2 regions of the Cryptosporangium phraense genome follow, and region 2 is predicted to be linked to the other one. Evidence: riboswitches for the same ligand, from Rfam matches in the RefSeq annotation. Region 2 holds a riboswitch; the other holds the start of a gene.

Region 1 (3,393 bases), on a different contig from region 2:
GGGCTGTCGAGCGAGTACGACGTGCCGGCCGAGAACCTGATCGCGCCCGACACCGTCCGCCGGGTCTGCTGGAGCCCGCCCGAGCCGCTGGCGCTCGACGGCGTCGAGCAGTCGCTGCGCGCCCACGGCGCCCGCGAGTGGCAGATCGGCCTGGTCGGCCCGGGACTGCTCGAAGCCCTGTCCGCCGAGTAGGCGGCCAGGGCTTCGAGACTCAGGCCGGGGCTTCCCGGCTCAGGCCGGGACCGGGAACGCGCTCAGGAGCTCGCGGACCTCGGCGGCGATCGCGTCGAGGGCGTCGTCGTTGTTCTCGGCCGCGATCGCGCGGTCGATGAAGTCGGCGATCTGCGGCATCTGCGCCGGGGTGAGGCCCCGGGTGGTGACGGCCGCGGTGCCGATCCGGATACCGGACGGGTCGAACGGCTTGCGCGGGTCGAACGGCACCGTGTTGTAGTTCAGCTCGACGCCGGCCCGGTCGAGCGCCTTCGCGGCCGGCTTGCCGCCGATGCCCTTCGGCGTGAGGTCGGCCAGGATCAGGTGGTTGTCGGTTCCGCCCGAGACCAGGTCGAAGCCCCGCTCCAGCAGCGCGTCGGCCAGCGCCTTGGCGTTCGCCACGACCTGGTGGGCGTAGGCCGAGAACTCCGGCGTCTGCGCTTCCTTGAGCGCCACCGCGATGGCCGCGGTCGTGTGGTTGTGCGGACCGCCCTGCAGGCCCGGGAAGACGGCCTTGTCGAGCGCCTTCGCGTACTCCTCGGTCGACATCAGCATCGCGCCGCGCGGTCCGCGCAGCGTCTTGTGCGTCGTCGTCGAGATGATGTCGGCCGAGCCGACCGGCGACGGGTGCGCGCCACCGGCGATCAGCCCGGCGATGTGCGCGATGTCCGCGGCCAGGACCGCGCCGACCTCCTTGGCGATGGCGGCGAAGCCGGCGAAGTCGATCGTCCGCGGGACGGCGGTGCCGCCGCAGAAGATCAGCTTCGGGCGCTCCTTGAGCGCCAGGTCGCGCACCTCGTCCAGGTCGACGCGCCCGGTCTCCTTGCGGACGCCGTAGTGGACGGCGTTGAACCACTTGCCGGTGGCCGAGACGCTCCAGCCGTGGGTCAGGTGGCCACCGCTCGGGAGCCCCATGCCCATCACGGTGTCGCCGGGCGTGAGCGTGGCCAGGTAGATCGCGAGGTTCGCGGGCGAGCCGGAGTACGGCTGCACGTTCGCGTGCTCGACTCCGAAGACGGCCTTCGCGCGGGCGATGGCCAGCTCCTCGAGCGGGTCGACGAGTTGCTGGCCCTCGTAGTAGCGCTTGCCCGCGTAGCCCTCGGAGTACTTGTTCGTGAAGACCGAGCCGGTGGCCTCGAGCACGGCGGTCGAGACGTAGTTCTCCGAGGCGATCAGCCGGATCGAGTCCTGCTGGCGCTGGGCCTCGTCGACGATCAGGCGGGCGACCTCGGGGTCTTCGGCGTCGAGGTGGGGCGTGGGCGGTTGGTTGAGCGCCATGTGGGCTCCTCGCTGATGGTGACGTCAGCCCCGCCCACCCAGGCGCACGGTGTTGAAATAACGGGTCGGTGCCGCTTCCCGGTGGTTGTTTCCACCTTCGACTGCGCCAGTCGCGGCGTCCCTACCCTAGCTTCCGGAGTACGTCGGGGATCCGGCGGACCACGTCGCGCTCGTCGTCGGTGAGGTCGTCCCGGATAGCCCGTCATCGTCGGCACCAGCGAGGCGCCGGAAGCCTGACCGCACCCGGCGCGGTGTTAAGTGGGCGGTGTGCCGCGTCACACGCCGCCGGGTCGCGACCGGACGGTGTTACCGGCGAGTAGCATTCGCGGTATCCGCTGCCAAACCGTGGAGGACCTGTGTCCCGTCAGAGCCGTGACGTGGTCTTCGTCGACGGCGTCCGCACCCCGTTCGGCAAGGCCGGACCCAAGGGGATCTATGCCGAGACGCGCGCCGACGACCTCGTGATCCGCACCATCCGCGAGCTGCTCCGCCGTAACCCGTCGCTACCGGGAGAGCGGATCGACGAGGTGGCCATCGCCGCCACCACCCAGACCGGCGACCAGGGCCTCACGATCGGCCGTACCGCCGCACTGCTGGCCGGTCTGCCGAAGTCGGTGCCCGGCTTCGCCGTCGACCGGATGTGCGCCGGCGCGATGACCGCCGCGACCAGCGTCGCCGGCGGCATCGCGTTCGGCGCCTACGACCTGGCGATCGCCGGTGGCGTCGAGCACATGGGACGCCACCCGATGGGCGAGGGCGTCGACCCGAACCCGCGCTTCCTCTCCGAGCGGATCGTCGACCCGTCCGCGCTGGTCATGGGCCAGACCGCGGAGAACCTGCACGACCGTTTCCCGCACCTGACGAAGGAACGCGCGGACGCCTTCGCGCTGGGCTCGCAGCAGAAGTACGCGAAGGCGCTGGCCGACGGGAAGATCCAGCGGGACCTGGTCACGGTGGCCACCCGCAGCGCCGAGAAGGGCTGGGGCCTCGCGACCGCCGACGAGCCCCCGCGCCCGGAGACGACGCTGGAGGGCCTGGCCGGCTTGAAGACGCCGTTCCGCCCGCACGGCCGGGTCACCGCGGGCAACAGCGCCGGCCTCAACGACGGCGCGACCGCGAGCCTCCTGGCCGCCGAGGACGTCGCCCGCGAACTCGGGCTCCCGATCGGCGCCCGGCTGGTGAGCTTCGCCTATGTCGGCGTCGAGCCCGAGGTGATGGGCGTCGGCCCGGTTCCCGCGACCGAGAAGGCGCTGGCCAAGGCCGGTCTGACGATCGACGACATCGGCCTGTTCGAGCTCAACGAGGCGTTCGCGGTGCAGGTCCTCGCGTTGCTCGACCACTTCGGCATTGCCGACGACGACGAGCGCGTGAACCCCTGGGGTGGCGCGATCGCGATCGGACACCCGCTGGCGTCCTCCGGCGTGCGGCTGTTCACGCAGCTCGCCCGGCACTTCGCCGAGCGTCCGGACGTGCGGTACGGCCTGACCGCGATGTGCATCGGCATCGGCATGGGCGGGGCGGTCATCTGGGAGAACCCGAACTGGGAGGGAACCAAGTGACCACCCCTGAATTCGCCGACGAGGTCGTCACCGAGGCCCACGTCCGGTTCCTGAACCTGCCCGGTCTGGACGGCGAGATCGCGCTGATCACGCTGGACAACGGCAAGGACCACACCCGCCCGTCGACGTTCGGCCCGGGTGGGCTGGCGTCGCTGGACGCGGCGATCGACGAGATCGAGGCCCACACTCCGGGCGTCGAGGCGATCGCGGTGACCGGCAAGCCGTTCGTGTTCGCGGTCGGGGCCGACCTGGACGGGGTGCCCCGGATCACCGGCCGCGACCAGGCGCTGGAGATCGGGCGGCTCGGGCACCGGGTCTTCGCCCGGCTGCGCAACGCGTCCGTGCC
Region 2 (3,393 bases):
GAGCACCTGATGTCGGTTTCCCTCGAAATCGAAGCCGACGACGTGCGAATCATCCGTGCTCTGCAGATCGACCCGCGGGCCTCGTTCGCGGTGATCGGGGCCGCGCTCGGCCTTCCCGAGAGCGCGGTCGGCCGCCGCTACCGCCGGATGCGCGGCGACGGCGTCATCCGCGTCGCCGGGATCGTCGATCCCGGCGCGCTGGGGCAGAGCAAGTGGCTGGTCCGGCTGCGCTGCCGTCCCGGCAGCGTCACCGCGATCGCCGACGCGCTCGCGAAGCGCGACGACGTCAGCTGGGTGGCGTTGACCGCGGCGGGTTCCGAGATCACCTGTGCCGTCCGGTCGCGGACGCCCGAGCAGCGCGACGATCTGCTCGGGCAGCGGCTGCCCCGCACCGCCGCCGTCCTCGACATCAACGCGGCCGCGATGCTGCGCCAGTTCGTCGGGGGACGCGGCCACTACTGGGCGGCGCTGAACGGGGTCCTCACCGAGAAGGAAGAGGAGGCGCTCGGCCGCGACGGGAACCCGTTCGAAGAATCGCCGGTGGTGGCGAGAGACCCGCTGACGCTGAGCCGGGCCGACGAGAAGCTGCTGGCCGCGCTGGCCATCGACGGCCGGGCCAGCCTGGTGGAGCTCGCGGCGGCGGCCGGCCTCACGCCCGGCCGGGTGTCCCGCCGTCTCGAGACACTCGTCGCGCGGAAGGTCGTGCACGTCGACGTCGAGATCGCGGCCACCGCGCTGGGGTACCACGCGCGGGCGGCGCTGTGGCTGCGCGTGCACCCGTCCGCGGTGAAGAGCGTCGGGCGGGCGCTGGCCGAGCAGCCCGAGGTCGCGTTCGCCAGCGCGGTGTCCGGTCCGTACAACATCCACGCGGTCGCGGGCTGCCGGGACCTCGACGAGCTGTTCGAGTTCACGTCCGACCGGATCGGGTCGCTGTCCGGCCTGCAGAGCATGGAGGTCTCGCCGATCCACCAGCAGCTCAAGCAGGCCGGAACGCGATTGGCCGGCGAACGGCTGGTCAGCTGAGCGTCTCGGCGGCCTGCACGGCGTTGCGGAACAGCATCGCGACCGTCGTCGGGCCCACGCCGCCGACCCGCGGCGTGATCGCGCCCGCGACCTCCGCGCACGACTCGTCGACGTCCGGCAGCAGCCGCCGTCCCTCGTAGCGGACCCCAGCGCCGATCACCACCGCGCCCGGTTTGACGTGCGAAGGCTGCAGGATGCCGGGGACGCCCGCGGCCGCGACCACGATGTCGGCCCGCTGGGTGTAGCGCTGCCAGTCCGGTACCCCGGTGTGGACGACGGTCACCGCGGCGTTCGCGGTCGGACGCTTCTGGGAGAGCAGGATCGCCAGCGGGCGGCCGAGCGTCGCGCCGCGGCCGAGGATCACGACCTCGCGGCCGGAGACCGGGATCTCGTAGTGGGCGAGCAGGGCTTCGATGCCCGCCGGCGTGCACGGCTTGGGGCCGGCCAGCCCGAGGGAGAGACGGCCCACGTTCAGCGGGTGCATGCCGTCGACGTCCATGTCGGGGTTGACGGTGAGCAGGGCGGCGTCGTAATCGAGGTGGGCCGGGACCGGGTACTGGATCAGCAGCCCGTGCACGTCCGGATCGTCGTTGAACGACGCGATGGCCGCCTCGAGATCGGCCTGCTTGGCGTCGTCCGGAAGGTGCTTGTGCGGTGAGGCGAAGCCGAGCTCGGCGGCCTGCCGTTGCTTGATGCGGATGTACCCGGCGCTGGCGTCGTCGCTGCCGACGAGGATCGTCGCGAGCGAGGGCACGACGCCGCGCTCGCGCAGGCGAGCCACCCGCTCGGAGACATCAGCCAAGACCGACGAGGCAACCGGAGCACCGGGGAGAAGACGAGCGGACATGGAACTCCCTCAGCGCGGGGCCCAGGCGGTCGACTCCCGCGACGAGGCTCCCCGATGGTTTCCCATCCCCGTGCCGCCAGTCGCTCCGTCCGCCAGTTTAGGCCGGACCGGACGCGAGATCTGGTTGCGCGTTGAACTTTGGGTCTGCCGTACCGTCGTCGCACATGTGACCCCTCTGAGCATGGAGCTGGCCCGGCGGCAGGTGAACGGGTGATGCAGAACACGTTGGATCGGCACATCTACCGCCCGGCCGACCCCGAGTACGTCGAGGCCTGCCAGACCTGGGCGCTCGCCGCCGACCTGCGCCCGGCCGCGGTCGCGTTCCCGCGGTCGCGGGCCGACGCGGCGGTGATGATCCGGCTGGCCACCTCCGAGGGCCTGCGGGTCGCCCCGCTGGGTACCGGCCACAACGCCTACCCGTTCGGCGACCTGAGCGACACGGTCCTGGTGCGCACCGAACACCTCAACAGCTACCAGGCCGACACCGCGGCCGGGATCGCCCGGGTCGGCGCGGGCGCGATCTGGGGACCGCTGGTCGACATGCTCGGCGAGCACGGGCTGGCCGCGCTGCACGGCTCGGCTCCGGACGCCGGGATCGTCGGCTACGCGCTGGGCGGCGGCGCCGGCTGGTACGGGCGGGCGCACGGGCTGGCCGCGAACACCGTGACCGCGGTCGAGCTGATCACCGCCGACGGCACCTTCGTCCGGACCGACGAGGACCACGACCCGCAGCTGTTCTGGGCCCTGCGCGGGGGCGGGGCGGGCAACTTCGGGCTGGTCACCGCGATCGAGTTCCAGCTGCACCGGTTCCGCACGGCCTACGCCGGGATGCTCGTCTGGGACCTGCGTGAGGCCGAGCGCGTCCTCCCGCGCTGGGCCGACTGGGCCCGGGACGCGCCCGACGCGGTCACCACCGCCTACCGGCAGGTCCAGTACCCGCTGGTCCCGCAGTTCCCCGAGGAGTTGCGCGGCCGCAACCTGGTGATCGTCGACGGGGCCGTGCTCGGGAACGACGCCGACGCCGAGCGCGTCCTCGCCCCGCTCCGCGCGCTGCGGCCCCGGCTCGACACGTTCCGCCGGATGCCGGCCCGGGCGCTGTCCCGGCTGCACCTCGACCCCGAGGGCCCGTCGGCCGGCGGCGTGCGGACGACGCTGCTCGGCGAGCTGCCCCCGCCCGCCGTCGACCGGCTGCTGGAGGCCTCGTCCGGCAGCTCGCTCGTCGTCACGGCCGAGCTGCGCCAGCTCGGCGGCGCGCTGGGCCGCCCGGCGCCCGGCGGCGGTGTGCTCAACCGCCTCGACGGACAGTTCCTGCTGCTCGCCGGCGGGGTGAAGGTCGGGCCGTACGCCGAGCGGACGATCTTCGACTACGACCGCACGATCGATGCGATGGAACCGTGGACCAACGGTCGCAACTACCTGAACTTCACCCAGCAGCCCGTCGACCCGTCCACCGGCTTCGACCCCGGCGCCTGGCAGTCGCTGCTCCAGATCCGCCGCCGCGTCGACCCCTCCGGGGTCTTCCG

The links. A riboswitch is a leader RNA that binds a small molecule or an ion and turns the genes downstream of it on or off. The one in region 2 is predicted to bind ZMP and ZTP.
Region 1: linked by a shared signal. The riboswitch ahead of FL583_RS14250 (serine hydroxymethyltransferase) and the one ahead of FL583_RS36510 (bifunctional 5,10-methylenetetrahydrofolate dehydrogenase/5,10-methenyltetrahydrofolate cyclohydrolase) in region 2 are both predicted to bind ZMP and ZTP.

Annotation. Positions count from the first base shown of each region.
Region 1 is NZ_VIRS01000008.1:249,336-252,728, reverse strand. It holds gene FL583_RS14255 (ribonuclease D) at 1-192, shown strand, start outside; gene FL583_RS14250 (serine hydroxymethyltransferase) at 232-1,488, opposite strand; ZMP/ZTP riboswitch at 1,518-1,612, opposite strand; gene FL583_RS14245 (thiolase family protein) at 1,845-3,047, shown strand; gene FL583_RS14240 (3-hydroxyacyl-CoA dehydrogenase NAD-binding domain-containing protein) at 3,044-3,393, shown strand, end outside.
Region 2 is NZ_VIRS01000047.1:29,463-32,855, reverse strand. It holds gene FL583_RS36515 (Lrp/AsnC family transcriptional regulator) at 10-1,023, shown strand; gene FL583_RS36510 (bifunctional 5,10-methylenetetrahydrofolate dehydrogenase/5,10-methenyltetrahydrofolate cyclohydrolase) at 1,016-1,870, opposite strand; ZMP/ZTP riboswitch at 1,883-1,964, opposite strand; gene FL583_RS36505 (FAD-binding oxidoreductase) at 2,084-3,393, shown strand, end outside.